2 regions of the Syntrophomonas curvata genome follow, and region 1 is predicted to be linked to the other one. Evidence: a T-box and tRNA genes for the amino acid it is inferred to sense, from the RefSeq annotation. Region 1 holds a T-box; the other holds one or more tRNA genes.
What was found. A T-box is a leader RNA that pairs with one kind of tRNA and senses whether it is charged. The one in region 1 lies ahead of glyQ (glycine--tRNA ligase subunit alpha), so its partner is inferred to be a tRNA-Gly.

Region 1 (7,366 bases):
CGCGTTTTAAATGAAGTGGTGCGCCTCATGCCTGAACAGAAACAGATCGAGGTCAGGAATATGCTTGAAGATAAAACCTATAAGGAAAGTTACGACTTTCTTATTCTCTGCCCCGGTGCGTCTCCGGTAACCCCTGCCATAGCGGGTATGGACAGCAGCAATGTTTTTACCCTGCGGAACCTGCCCGACAGTGATGCGATAAAGGAATATGTCAATATGCACCGTCCCGCCAGCGCCGCAGTCGTGGGCGCGGGCTTCATTGGTCTGGAAATGGCTGAAATGCTGAAGCTGAATGGAATCGATGTGAGTATTATTGAAGCTGCTCCTCAAATAATGGGAGTGCTGGACTATGAGATGGCAGCGCTGGCACAGGATTATCTGCTGAATCAGGGGATAGAGTTATATCTTGCCGACAGGCTTGTTTCCGTGGCAGGGGGGTCCCGGGTGGAGGAACTGGTTCTGGCCAGCGGCCAAAGGATTGCTGCCGACCTGCTGGTACTTGGCATTGGGGTAAAACCGGAAAGCGGTTTAGCCCGGGAAGCGGGACTGGCGATAGGCTCAACCGGGGGGATACTGGCAGACGAATATCTGCGTACCTCCGACCCTTTCATCTACGCCGCCGGTGATGCCGTCCAGACTAAGGATATTGTTTCCGGGGAGGATTTTTTACTGCCCATGGCCGGCCCTGCCAATCGCCAGGGATGGGTGATAGCCAATAATATTGCCGGACGCCCGATTCCTTATAGGGGGGCCCAGGGTACAGCCATTGTAAAGATATTTGAAATGGCTGCTGCCTGTACCGGGCGTAATGAGAAAGAGCTGCGGAGGCTGGGAATAGATTATCGGGTATGCCATATATACCCGGCATCGCATGCCGCATATTATCCAGGCGCCAGCGAGCTGGCAGTCAAAATTTTATTTACCCCCGATGAGGGCAAGCTGCTGGGTGCGCAGGTGGTTGGCTTTGAAGGGGTAGATAAGCGTATAGATGTTTTGGCCGCCGCCATACGGGCAGGAATGAGTGTTTTTGAATTGCAGGAACTGGAACTGGCTTACGCGCCTCCGTTTTCTTCAGCCAAGGATCCGGTAAACCTGGCCGGATATACCGCGGGAAATATGGTCAATGGTGATATAAAGGTAACTTACTGGGAAGAAGTCGCAGCCCGGCTTCACCAGGGAGCTTATCTGCTGGATGTGCGCACACCGATGGAGTATAGCGCCGGAGCTGTGCCGGGTGCACATAATATTCCAGTTGACAGCTTGCGGGATAATCTGGAAAAGATCCCGGTTGACCGGGAGGTGCTGGTCTATTGCCGTACCGGTTTAAGAAGCTATATCGCCTGTCGGCTGCTTGATCAGCATGGCTGCCGGGCGCTGAATATTGATGGCGGATATAAGCTCTTTAAGCAGGTAAAGAGGCCGGAATTTTAGCGACGGTTTCTGCAAAAAAAAAGCCCCGGATATCCGGGGTCTTGGGGTTCCAAGTCTTTAAGTTTTGGAGTTGACTAGTCTTTCAAAGGGGTGAAAACCCAGTTTTCATCCAGTTCGTAATCGGCCAGACTATTCCCCCGGCAGTCATTCCAGTCTCTCCATTCTCTTAACTCGGGATCCCATTTTTGCAGCCAGATCAAGCATCCTCCTGCCTGTTTCTCACATAATCTGAACTCGGCATGTAATATATCCATTACAATAAGAGCAACTTTGGGGTCAGGCACTTCATAAACTCTAGGTGAGGAAGTTCTTTGATAGATATTGGTTCTTACACATAAACGATAAAAATTACTGCTTAACCCCCGGGCGTCAACTTCGCCCTCAAGCTGTCCGGCCAGTGATTCAAGTACCGGGTTCAGTTTAATGGAGTACGGCATAAGATTATCCCGCATAATAATCCCCCTTAAATGTCTGAATTTTCTCTATAAACCCAGCCACTTTACTCAACCCAGCCTGCAATATTTTTTTTATCTCTCTAAAGTATATTATAGATAATTATGTACAGTATTGGCAATTTTAAGGAAAGGAGATTTTTTGAGAAATAGGCTTAAAGATGAAGGGAAAGCGGCAAGGGATTTCTTGGGCCGAGATTGACAAGGACCCGGGGGGTTGGTAAACTAAATAATGTTTAACTGAATATCTGGTGATGAAGAGGAGTAGTAGAAGGGCCTAATCCTTACAGAGAGCCGGGAGTGATGGGAACCGGCAGGATAAACCTTTGAAGGCGCCTTGGAGCTGCAGGAGGAACGCCTATGAGGTTAGTAAAACCTGAACCGTATAAGGTGGGCTTTTAGCCAATCAGGGTGGAACCGCGGGTTGCCCCGTCCCTGTCCGAAAGGACAGGTTTTTTTGTTTCCAGGGGGAATTCGGAAGCATTGAAACCAATGACCGCAAGGCATACTTGTGGGGCATAGGCAGGCAGCCATGGACAAAAAATCGGATACTAAACCTAGCGCCGTTAATGGCGGGGAAAGTGAACGTCAGAGCCCTCGCAGAGGGTGGCGGTTATTTATCTATTAATTGCCTATAGAAGATATTAAGGAGGTTGCCCGATGAATTTTCAGGAGATTATCCTGCGTTTACAAAACTACTGGGGTAAACAGGGCTGCATTATTCAACAGCCCTATGATGTGGAAAAGGGTGCGGGAACCATGAATCCGGCCACTTTTTTGCGCTCTCTGGGACCGGAACCCTGGAAAGTGGCTTATGTGGAGCCTTCCCGCCGGCCTACCGATGGCCGCTATGGGGAAAATCCCAACCGGCTCCAGCATTATTATCAGTACCAGGTGATACTCAAACCGTCACCGGATAATGTGATTGACCTCTACCTGGACAGCTTGCGTGATCTGGGCATTGAACCTGACAAACATGACATCCGGCTGGTAGAAGATAACTGGGAGTCCCCAACCCTGGGAGCCTGGGGGCTGGGATGGGAAATATGGCTGGATGGCATGGAAATAACCCAGTTTACGTATTTCCAGCAATGCGGCGGCTTCGATTGTTATCCGGTTTGCGCCGAGATTACCTACGGCCTGGAGCGGATAGCCATGTATATTCAGAACCGGGAGAGTGTTTTCGATATCGAATGGGTAGACGGCATTAATTATGCCGATGTCCACCATCAGGCGGAAGTGGATTATTCTCATTATAATTTTGAACTGGCTGACGTAAGCTCACTCACCGCCATGTTTAACCTGTGCGAGCAAGAGGCTCAGAATATTGCTGACCGCCACCTGCCTCAACCGGCCTATGATTATGTACTGAAATGCTCCCACCTTTTCAATCTGCTTGACGCCCGGGGCGCTATCAGTGTGACCGAGCGCACCGGCTACATTGCCCGGGTTCGCAACCTGGCCCGGCTGGTAGCGGGGGAGTATCTGGAACAGCGCAAGAAATTGGGTTATCCCCTGATAAAGGACGAAAGGCTTAGGAAATCCCTGCTGAACGACGAGGAGGTGCGGTAATGGCCAGAGACCTGATATTGGAAATAGGGGTGGAAGAAATACCATCTGTCTATATGAGCAAAGCTATCGTCGACTTGAAGTCAATAGCAATACAGAAGCTGAGCGACGCCCGTCTTGGTTACAAAACAATAGAAAGCTTCGGGTCGCCCCGGCGGCTGACCCTTTTTATCGGGCAGTTGGAAGAGCGGCAGCCGGATGCGGTTATCGAAAGCCGGGGACCCAAGAAATCCATAGCCTTGAACCCGGAGGGGAAGCCCAGTAAAGCAGGATCGGGCTTTGCCCGCAGTCAGAAGGTGGATTTCAAAGATTTGGAAGTTCGGGAAGTGGGGGGGATCGAGTATATATTTGTAATAAAGAAGGAACACGGTAATGCCAGTACTGCCATCCTCCCCGGGATACTGCAGGATATAGCACACAGCCTGAGCTTTCCCAAGTCCATGCGCTGGGGTTATTATCACACCCGCTTTGCCCGTCCCATCAGGTGGCTGCTGGCCCTCTTCGGTGATGAAAGGGTAGCCATGCGCATCGAAAATATTGAAAGCGGCAGGTATACTTACGGGCACCGTTTCTTATCCCGCGGTCCTCTGGAGGTAAAGGACCCCCAGGACTATTTCCGGGTGCTTAAAGAGAATCACGTGGTTTTAAACCAGGAAGAGAGAAAAGAGCTGATCAGACAGCAGGTGGTCAACGCAGCCGCCGATGCGGGGGGGCGCCCCATGGATAATGACGACCTGCTGGAGGAAGTCAATTATTTGCTGGAATATCCCACTGCATTCTACGGCAGCTTTTCCCCCTCTTACCTGGAGGTGCCGCCCGAGGTGCTGACCACTACTATGATCGAACACCAGCGTTATTTCCCGGTATTCGATTCCCGGGGGAAACTGATGCCGGGATTTATTGGAGTCAGAAATGGGACCGACCATAGTCTGGATATGGTCAGGGCTGGTAATGAGCGGGTACTGAAGGCCCGGTTGGAGGACGCCCTGTTCTTCTGGAACGAGGATACCCGTAAGCCGCTGGAAGACATGGTGCAGGGACTTCGCGATGTCCTCTTTCATGAACGCCTGGGCAGCATCATGGATAAGGTGGGAAGGCTTGAAAACCTGGCCCTGTATATAGGCCAAGTTTGCGGATTAAGTGATGAAACCGTACTCCGGCGGGCTGCCCATTTATGCAAAGCCGACCTTTTAAGTAATATGGTGTACGAATTTCCCGAGCTGCAGGGAATCATGGGGCGCTATTATGCCCTTAACCAGGGGGAGGAACAGGAAGTATGCGAGGCCATTCTTGAGCATTATTTGCCCCGCTTTGCGGGCGATCGGCTGCCGGTTACCGGAAGCGGAAAAGTGCTCAGCCTGGCAGAGAAAATAGATAATCTGGTCGGCTTTTTTGCTATCGGTATTAAGCCCAGCGGTTCCCATGATCCCTATGCTTTAAGACGTCAGGCCATGGGCATGGTCAATATAATACTGGACAGCGGCTTAAGCCTAAATCTGGCATCTGTTGCCGGTACCGCCTATGATAATTACGCGGCGGCTAAAGCCGGTATCAGCCGGGAAGATACCGTTTCCGAGGTGCTGGAGTTTATAGGTCAGAGAATGCGGGGAATTCTACTGGAGCGGGGATTTTCCCATGACCTGATCGATGCCGCCCTGGCCATACCTTCGTATGATATTACAGAAGTATACGGCAGAATCACGGCTCTGCAGGAATTGCGCCGATCCGATATCTTTGAGGATTATATGGTAGTCTATAACCGCTGCCATAATCTGTCCAAAAAATGGGAAGACGATACGGTAAATGCGGATATACTCGTGGATGAAAGTGAAATCAACTTGCACCGCAGCTTTAGTCTTATCAAATATGATGTCTACCGTTCCATAAATCAACGGGATTACCTGTCTGCCTGTAAAATGCTGGCGGACTTGCGCCCGCAGGTAGACGCGTTCTTTACTGCGGTAATGGTGATGGCGGAGGATAAGGAGCTGAAAGCCGCCCGCCTGGGTTTATTGAAATCGATAGCCAATTTGTGCAATTTCATAGCTGATTTTTCTGTTATTGTGGCGTAAAATAATTTTTGCCAACAGGATTTTTTTAAATGATATAGTATATATAATTAGTGTCATTTAAGCTAAAAAGTATAGCACATAACAGGCGGTGGATATTATCGAACTGAGTGACCGACAGGAGAGAATCCTGGAGATTGTAAAACATCAGGGCCCCATTACCGGGGAAAAAATTGCCGAGATTTTAAATGTGACCCGGGCGGCTTTAAGGCCGGATCTGGCAGTACTGACTATGTCCGGATTCCTGGAAGCCAAACCGAGGGTGGGTTATACCTTCAAAACCGAAGGCTTTGGCAATGAACTGAGAAGGCTGCTTAATCAATACCGGGTTCGGGATGTGCAGTCTCTGCCGATAATACTCAGGGATAATTGCAGTATCTATGATGCGGTTGTCACTTTGTTTATGGAGGACACCGGCAGTATATTTATTGTTGATGAAGAAAACTTCCTGAGCGGAGTAGTTTCCAGGAAAGACTTTCTCAAGACTACCCTGGGGCAGGCCGACATCCACAGAATGCCGGTCAGTATCATCATGACCCGCATGCCTAATATCATTACCGCCGGAATCGATGATACTGTGGTCGAGGCAGTCAAGAAGATAGTCGAGCATGAGGTCGACGGCCTTCCGGTGGTAAAGAGCTTTATTGACCCGGAGGGAGACGAGAAACTCGAGGTTGTAGGTAAAGTCACCAAGACCAATATTGCCAGATTATTTTTGGATTTGGCCAGTGACGGGTATTAGTCCGGAATGCTGACAGTCCCCATGGAATCAGGTTAAAAAGAGTTCTGATCTTGCTGTGAAAGCCTGGGCGGTACAAAAAGGCTGTTTTCCGTTCAGACAAACCAGGCTGCAGGATTAGTTGAAAAATGGAGGTTTTTGCTTTGCTCAATCATTTACCGGGAGTATTTATCGTTTCAGATTCTATCGGTGAAACTGCGGAGATGGTTGTCCGTGCGGCAGCCAGTCAATTTAACTCCGGTACCATGGAAATCAGAAGGATACCTAATATAGCGGATACCGACACCTTGGACGAAATAGTGCACCAGGCCGGCACCAGCCATGCCATAATTGCCTATACCCTGGTTATAAAAGAGCTGGCGGAACATCTGCGGGCAGAGGCGCTTAAATATAACGTGGTCTGTGTGGATATCCTGGGTCCACTGATGGAGGCCTTCAAAAGCGTCAGTGAAATAGAACCGAAAAGAGAACCGGGACTTCTCCGCAAGGTGGATGAAATGTATTACCGCCGGGTAGAGGCAGTAGAATTTGCCGTTCGTTATGATGACGGCAAAGATCCGCGCGGCATCAACCTGGCCGATATTGTTCTGGTAGGCGTTTCACGGACTTCAAAGACGCCATTGTCGATGTATTTAGCCCATAAAAGGATTAAGGTGGCCAATGTGCCGCTGGTGCCGGAGGTGACTCCGCCGGAAGAGCTTTTTAAGGTAGAACGGGGCAAAGTCATTGGCTTAACCATTAATCCGGAGCAGCTAAACCATATACGGGCGGAAAGGCTGAAGACCCTGGGGCTTAAGGGTCAAGCCAGTTATGCCAACCCGGATCGGATCCTGGAGGAAATCGAGCATTCCCGTACCATCATGAAAAGGCTTGGATGTCCGGTGATAGATGTAACCAACCGGGCAGTGGAAGAGACTGCCAGCAAAATATTGGAAATCTACTATAGGAGGTTAAGCAATGTCTAGCAAAAAATATGTGTATCTATTCGAAGAGGGGAATTCGGACATGCGTTCCCTGCTGGGGGGCAAAGGTGCCAATCTGGCTGAGATGACTCGCATCGGCCTGCCGGTTCCTCCTGGTTTTACCATAAACACGGAAGCCTGTAA
Region 2 (7,366 bases), 850 kb from region 1:
ATCATGTTCGATTATAAAATTCCTTATTCTTTCGTCCAGCAGCAGTGAATTAGTGGTCAGGGTAAAATTAAAATGCTTGCCGGCTTCCTCTTCCAGCCTGCGTCCATACAGAACCAGACCCTTGACTACTTCGAAATTTAGCAGCGGCTCACCCCCAAAGAAATCAATCTCCAGGTTTTTGACCTGACCACTGCTCCGTATAAGAAAATCAAAAGCCTTTTTACCCACATCAAAGCTCATCAGAGCCGGTTTCATTCCAAAGTCACCCTGCCGGGCGAAACAATAGCTGCATTTCATATTACAGGCATGAGCTACGTTAAGGCATAATGCCTTTAACGGCAGAACTGAAAGATCCAGGGCTATTTTTTCTTCCGCGGTAAAAATTTCTCCCTCTTCATATAGAGCCATTATTTCACCGGCAACTTCCATAACCTCTGAAGAAGGATGACGTGCGCTGCAGTCCTCCGTGGCCAGATAAAAATCCCCCTGATGGTGAATGAGGCTATTTATAAATTCGCAGGCCGTTTCATCGATAACATGAATGGCGCCGCTATTTACGTCCAATAAAATATTGAGTTCTTTCCAGCGATATAAATGAATATGGGCGGCAAAATCATAGCTGGCCAGTCGGTACACCTTTTTTCTCCTCTCCCTGTATCAGTATCAGTGCATAAAAAAAGGGGCTCTGCCCCCATCCTCATGTGAATTACTGCTTACGGCATACCTGATTGCCAACCGTACAGGAAGTCTTGCAGGCTGACTGGCAAGAAGTGGCACATTCACGACAATTGATTTCCCCATCACGTTTAAGGTTTGCTTTTACCACCGTAACGATGTGTTTTTTCATTATCCAACCTCCCATTTAAATAGCCGGGTGCAGGCTGTAAGCACCCGTTCTGCCAACTTTCTATTAAATTATTAAAAGATATGCCGAATGTAACAATTTAATGAACCAAGGCGGTTAAATAGCCTTTAAAATGGCTTTTATTTCCGTCCCCTGCATTATATCTTATTTCTTTCCTTATTGTAAAGGCCTGTTCCGGTGCGTTATCTGCAGATAAGCTCTTCATAAGACGCTCTTGCTGCCAAGGACTCGCTGGGTGCTATGCCTGGATTATTCTGGTATCCCGTTTCAAGCCAGGTTTAAGACACCGGTTCTTAAAGGTCGGCAATACTATAAAAGCTTCTCCCCAAGGTGACATCATCAGCCATAAATTCCCTTATTTCACCATCTGCTAATCGAACCAGCAGACCGCCATTGTCACTTATAGCTACCGCCTGACCCGAAACCGAATCTGAACCCCGATTGACAGTTACCCTTCGCCCCAATGTATGGTTGTACGTTAACCATTTATCTTTCACGTATTGGGACCCCGAATCTAAAAAACATCGGTAATGTTCATCCCAACTGTTGATAAACTCCCGGAGAATTCTAAGCCGGGGCAGATCATTACCGGTCTTGATCTTTAACGAAGTGCTCGTTTTACGGCAATCCGGGGGCAGTTCGGACTGCTCCTGATTCACATTTATACCTACGCCAATAATAACCGCCGGTCCATAGCTCTTGGAAGTCATGCTCTCCGCCAGGATACCGCAAACCTTTTGCCCGTCTATAATGATATCATTAGGCCATTTGATGCCTGCGTTACACCCACTTATTCTGCACAGGCTTTCTGCCACCGATACCCCGGCCAGCAAGGTAAGGTGCGGTATCTCCCTAATGGCAATGGAGGGCCGCAAAATTATCGACACCAGAATCCCCCTACCCGGCGGGCACTCCCAATAGCGACTGCGCCTGCCTTTGCCTCTGCTCTGGGATTCGCTCATTACCATAGTCCCTTCACCGGCGCCACTGGCGGTCATTAGCCGGGCAATCGAGTTGGTAGAAGATAGCTGGTCATAATGGTAGATAGTCTTTCCTGCCAATTGTATGACCCGCCCCTGGTAGAATCGGATTTTAAAAGCATCAGCAGCAGCGCTTCGCACCCAGCAGCGGATTGGGGAGTTAAAATTTTGGTTATTATTAAACTTGTCTGGCAAATTAACCACCCCTGCTTCAACATCACCCATAGAAAGAGAGAAACCTTTCTCATAACACTTCCTTTTAAATATAAGGTGATGTACTCTGTAGCAATTATAAGCCAAACCAGCTTTAAAGGAAATTAATCCGCTACTACATTAATAATCAGTTTAGCCAGTGCGATAGCGGTAGCGGTAACTACCGCTATAAATAATAGTATCGGCCATAAATGCTGCGGGCTGAAAAGCCGCCTACTCAATTATGGCCAATACATCCCCTTCGCTTACTTGGTCTCCGACTTTAACCCTGATTTCTTTGACTGTACCAGAGAACGGACAATAGATAGGGTTTTCCATCTTCATAGCTTCGATAACGATTACTTCATCATCTTCATTAACTTTTTGGCCTGCTTTTAGATTAAGCTCCAATATTTTTCCGGATAAAGGGCTCTCAAAGTTTGCCATTGCTTTTAACCTCCATTAATTTTTGAAATATCTTTCCCCAAATCCGGTAAAAAATCCTCATAGTCTGATTATCCCCAGCCCATATTGCTACCCATCCACGCATACATATGCCAAAAGCCATAAACAACGTTTATGGCTTTTGGCATATTACTTATAATTTTCTCGGGAACACAGCTGTGAACTAAGACTCACTAATAATGGACCCCTCACAAGGACAACGATATGTGCTTCACACATAATAATGGAGCGGGAAAAGGGGTTCGAACCCTCGACACCCGGCTTGGGAAGCCGGTGCTCTACCACTGAGCTACTCCCGCACCAAAGTTATTTTATAACAGATGAAGACCGGAGTCAACCTGCCCCCTTGAAAGCAATTACTGGAGGCATAAAACAAATGTGTTATTTGCTCGATTTAGATGCAGACCTCGGCGCGGGCATAAACAAAACGGCTCCCCACATTGTGAGGAGCGCGAATTGCATGCAGGCGCAGCCTGCTAGTGCGAGCGTTCATAAGGACAAACTCTCAAACCCGCATGAAATAAGGAAAACCGGCAGTAAACAGATGAATATTACAAAGCTAAATACGGCCACTAACCTTCCATAGTTAGTGGAAGGTTAGTGGCCGACGAATTGTATACCTCTAATATTTCCCTAAATAAATCCATAGGATCCATTTCCAAAGCGTAAGCATGATGTATAAGCAATTCAACACTAATCCAGTTTTTCCCTCGCTCAAGGTTTGCCAAGTGTCTTTGAGAAATCCAAGGAACGTTGTTGAAAATTTCTGCACTTCGTTTCTCAATAAAGCTTTCTCTACTGTGATAAGGCTTTCCAAGTAATTTGCGCTTTTCTGCTAACATTGTTCCGATATCAACCAATAGGCGACTATACTCTTTTTTCTCTGCCATTTCCCAGTCCTTAATATGCACCATGGTGCATTGAAATATGTTGTATCCATGATAATATAAAATCAAACACAAAGCAATAGCTTTCGTGTAAAAAAACTACTTAGGAGGACAACCTATGAAAAAAGACACATTAAAATTTCGAGTTCGAGCGCTACGTACACTTGCTTCACCTTATAGTAAAGATGATGAAGACGAAAGCACATTCGAAACAATCTATTACCTTCTGGTAAACATGAAGGATTTACCTGTTAACATTCCTATGGATGTGAACCCTCGTGTTCCCAAAATGACCACCAATCCAGCTAAGAACCTTAGGGCTGCGGTCGTGGAGCCTGAAACGGACTTTTATCTAAACAATCGCGGTATTGTTATTTCAGCCAAATCACTTGCATTCGACTCCGCAAGTTCAATTGTTACTGTTGATTTAGGGGATCAATCCGAAGATAGCGACAGGAGTCTGTTCGGCATCCTTGATGGTGGGCATACATACAAAGCCATCATTGATCAGCGGAGTAAAATTCCAAATGATATTGAAAAATATGTGCGTATGGAAGTAATCACCAATGTTCAGAATGTCACACGATTGTCAGATGCAAGAAATACGTCTGTACAGGTAACGGATATTGCGCTTTTTAACTTGGACGATAAGTTTGAGAATATTAAAAAATCTATTCAAAATCAGCCATATGCAAATATGATTGCATACAAGGATAATGAAAACAAGGAAATCGGCATAGCAGAGCTACTTCGTTTAATGTATGCTTTTGATATTGAAAGTTTTCCCGATGACTCATCTGCTCCGATTCAGAGTTATTCAGGAAAGGCGCAGGTATTTAAACGTTATAAAGCCGCTTGCGATTCTCCACTTTATTTGTCATTAGTGAAACATATCCCTGATTTGGTATTATTATATGATACGATTGAGCGAGAAATCTCAGAAAAATACAAGGAGTACAAAATAGCTCAGGGTGTTGCAATTCCTAGATTTGGGCGGGTTCGCGGCATAGAGCCTAGTGAAAAAGAAAATGGAGAGAGTCAATCCTTCAATTCTTTTTTTCTGAAGAACGAGATGCAATACAAGACTTCTACGGGATATATCTACCCGATTTTTGGAGCTTTTAGGAGTCTGCTGCAGTTTGATAGTGAAACCGGAGAGGTATCGTGGCTCTTTAATCCCATTGAAATATGGAATGACGTTGGAGTGAGCTTAGCTCAAAACACGTTTGAATCTTTTTCAAATCCCCAGCTCGCAGGAAAGGACAAGCCTCTATGGCTATCAAACTATCGCATTGTTGAAACACAAAGTCTTAGAAAGCTACTAAAGCAAAAAAGTAAAAAATAACACAAAAAAACAGGTTGGTATTGTACCAACCTGTTTTTGTCCTTATGACCACTTAAGGGTCATTCGTAATGGCGGAGCCGACGGGATTTGAACCCGCGATCTTCGGCTTGACAGGCCGATATGCTAAACCGCTGCACCACGGCTCCGCGAATTAAAGTATCCACTATTATTCTAACTGCTGTCGTGATATTCTTCAACACCTGCCAGGAGAAGTGCTCTGCAATCTATTTAACCATGGAAAATCCGGGCCTGCTATGGCCCTTACACCGGCATATCACCTCTTTTCCCATATCTATTTCTCTTGCTGAAGTGAGATATTTAATCAAAAATTCTTTGACTATTATTGACTATTAAGCATCAAGATATTATACTCAGAGACAGCAGGACATATAAATTTTTACCCTTACAAGAGATTATCTGACCATATTTGACCAATGTTTTTTTAATGGGCTTAATTAAGGGAGGTTGTTAAAATGACAAAAGCTTTAGGTATTGATTTAGGCACGACTAATTCAGCCGTTGCAATTATGGATAATGGCAGTCCGGAGGTTATTGCCAATGCCGAAGGAGCCCGGACTACGCCTTCGGTAGTAGCTTTTAAAGGTGAAGATCGGTTAGTAGGACAGATCGCCAAACGGCAGGCGGCACTTAATCCGGAGAACACCTTCTATTCCGTGAAAAGATTCATGGGCAGGAGGTTTAAGGAGGTTGCCGATGAGAGAACCCTGGTTCCTTATAAGGTAGCGGCCGGTAATGATGACGCGGTTCGTTTCAAGGTTAATAACAATCTGGTTTCGCCCGAGGAAATATCTGCTATGGTGCTGACCAAGCTGGTAGAGGATGCTTCCCGTTATATGGGGGAAAAGATTACTGATGTGGTAATTACCGTACCAGCCTACTTTAATGACGCCCAGCGCCAGGCTACCAAGGATGCGGGGAGAATTGCGGGATTAAATGTATTGCGCATTATCAACGAGCCTACCGCAGCCGCCCTGGCTTATGGCCTGGATAGTAAGAACAACCAGACTATCCTGGTCTTCGACCTGGGGGGAGGAACCTTTGACGTATCTATTCTGGAAGTAGGCGACGGCGTTTTTGAGGTAAAATCCACTAACGGCAACACCCACCTGGGAGGAGACAATTTTGATAAACGGGTGGTAGACTGGCTGGCCGATGAGTTTAAAAAAGACTACGGGATCGACCTGCGCAAGGATAAGCAGTCTCTGCAAAGGCTGACCGAGGCGGCCGAGAAGGCCAAGGTTGAATTATCCAGTGTGATGGAGACGCAGATAAGCCTGCCCTTTATTACTGCCGATGCCGAGGGTCCCAAACACCTGGATATGAAATTGACCCGGGCCAAGTTTGAGGACTTAATCCATGATTTGGTTGAAGAACTGAGACTGCCAGTGGAAAACGCTCTAAAAGATGCCCGCCTGACTAAACAGGATATTGAGGAGGTCATCCTGGTGGGTGGTTCCACCCGGGTTCCGGCGGTGCAAAAACTGGTGCAGGATTTAACCGGTAAAGAACCGAACATGGGGGTAAACCCGGATGAAGTGGTAGCGGTAGGCGCTGCTATTCAAGCCGGAGTTCTGTCCGGCCAGGTGAAGGATGTCGTCCTGCTGGATGTCACCCCCCTCTCCCTGGGGGTAGAGACCATGGGGGGTATAATGACCAGGATTATCGAAAGAAATACCACTATCCCGGCACGCAGAAGCGAGGTGCTTTCCACTGCTGAAGATAATCAGCCCGCCGTAGATATACATGTCCTGCAGGGAGAAAGAGAGTTGGCCCGGGATAACCGTTCCCTGGGGCAGTTTAAACTGGATGGAATTCCTGCCGCTATGAGGGGGGTTCCGCAAATTGAAGTGACTTTTGATATTGATGCCAACGGCATTTTAACCGTCAGTGCCCGGGATAAATCCAGCGGTAAGGAACAAAGCGTTACTATCAGTAATTCTTCCAATCTGGATAAAGCGGAAATTGACCGTATGATAGAAGATGCCAAGCAGTATAGTAAGGAAGACCGCAGAAAACGGCAGGAAGCTGAAGTCCGTAATCACGCTGACGGGGTATGCTATAATGCCAGCCGTCAAGTGGAAGCCATGGGAGCAGCAGTATCATCGGCTGAAAAGGAAAAAGCCGAGGCAGCCATTAAAAATCTGCGCCAGGCCTTGGAAGAAAAAGCGCCTGCCTCCCAGCTTGAGACTATGGTGCAGGAACTGGAGGAAATTCTGGCGGGACTGGGAAATGCCAGTGCTGCTGAAAGCGGCCCGACGGCAAGTGATTCCGAGGTTATTGATGCCGAATTTGACGAAAACTAAAACCAAAAGGGGGTCAGGAAGCTATGGCAGTAACCTTTCGTGATTATTACGAGACCCTGGGTGTGCCTCGTGATGCGGATGAAAAGAAAATAAAAGCGGCGTACCGGAAACTGGCTCGCAAATGGCATCCTGACCTCCACTCCGGTAAAGCCAAGGAGCAGGCGGAGGAAAAATTCAAGGAGATCAACGAAGCTTACGAGGTATTAAGTGATGCCGAGAAACGGGCCAAGTACGACACTCTGGGCAGCAACTGGAGAAATGGCGACCAATTTGACCCGGGTGATATGGGCAGCACCTATTACTACAGC

Region 2: it encodes a tRNA-Gly, which carries the amino acid that the T-box ahead of glyQ (glycine--tRNA ligase subunit alpha) is inferred to sense. The anticodon was not compared.

The regions. Positions count from the first base shown of each region.
Region 1 is NZ_CM129641.1:2,300,610-2,307,975, reverse strand. Features, by position in the region: gene ACU70B_RS10415 (FAD-dependent oxidoreductase) at 1-1,431, shown strand, start outside; gene ACU70B_RS10410 (hypothetical protein) at 1,506-1,883, opposite strand; T-box leader at 2,129-2,323, shown strand; gene glyQ (glycine--tRNA ligase subunit alpha) at 2,544-3,455, shown strand; gene glyS (glycine--tRNA ligase subunit beta) at 3,455-5,524, shown strand; gene ccpN (transcriptional regulator CcpN) at 5,622-6,263, shown strand; gene ACU70B_RS10390 (pyruvate, water dikinase regulatory protein) at 6,404-7,225, shown strand; gene ppdK (pyruvate, phosphate dikinase) at 7,218-7,366, shown strand, end outside.
Region 2 is NZ_CM129641.1:3,154,338-3,161,703, forward strand. Features, by position in the region: gene scfB (thioether cross-link-forming SCIFF peptide maturase) at 1-636, opposite strand, end outside; gene scfA (six-cysteine ranthipeptide SCIFF) at 707-847, opposite strand; gene ACU70B_RS14665 (biotin--[acetyl-CoA-carboxylase] ligase) at 1,159-2,040, opposite strand; gene ACU70B_RS14670 (acyl-CoA carboxylase biotin carboxyl carrier protein subunit) at 2,272-2,484, opposite strand; tRNA gene ACU70B_RS14675 (tRNA-Gly) at 2,727-2,801, opposite strand; gene ACU70B_RS14680 (XRE family transcriptional regulator) at 3,075-3,392, opposite strand; gene ACU70B_RS14685 (AIPR family protein) at 3,508-4,734, shown strand; tRNA gene ACU70B_RS14690 (tRNA-Asp) at 4,804-4,880, opposite strand; gene dnaK (molecular chaperone DnaK) at 5,208-7,058, shown strand; gene ACU70B_RS14700 (DnaJ C-terminal domain-containing protein) at 7,082-7,366, shown strand, end outside.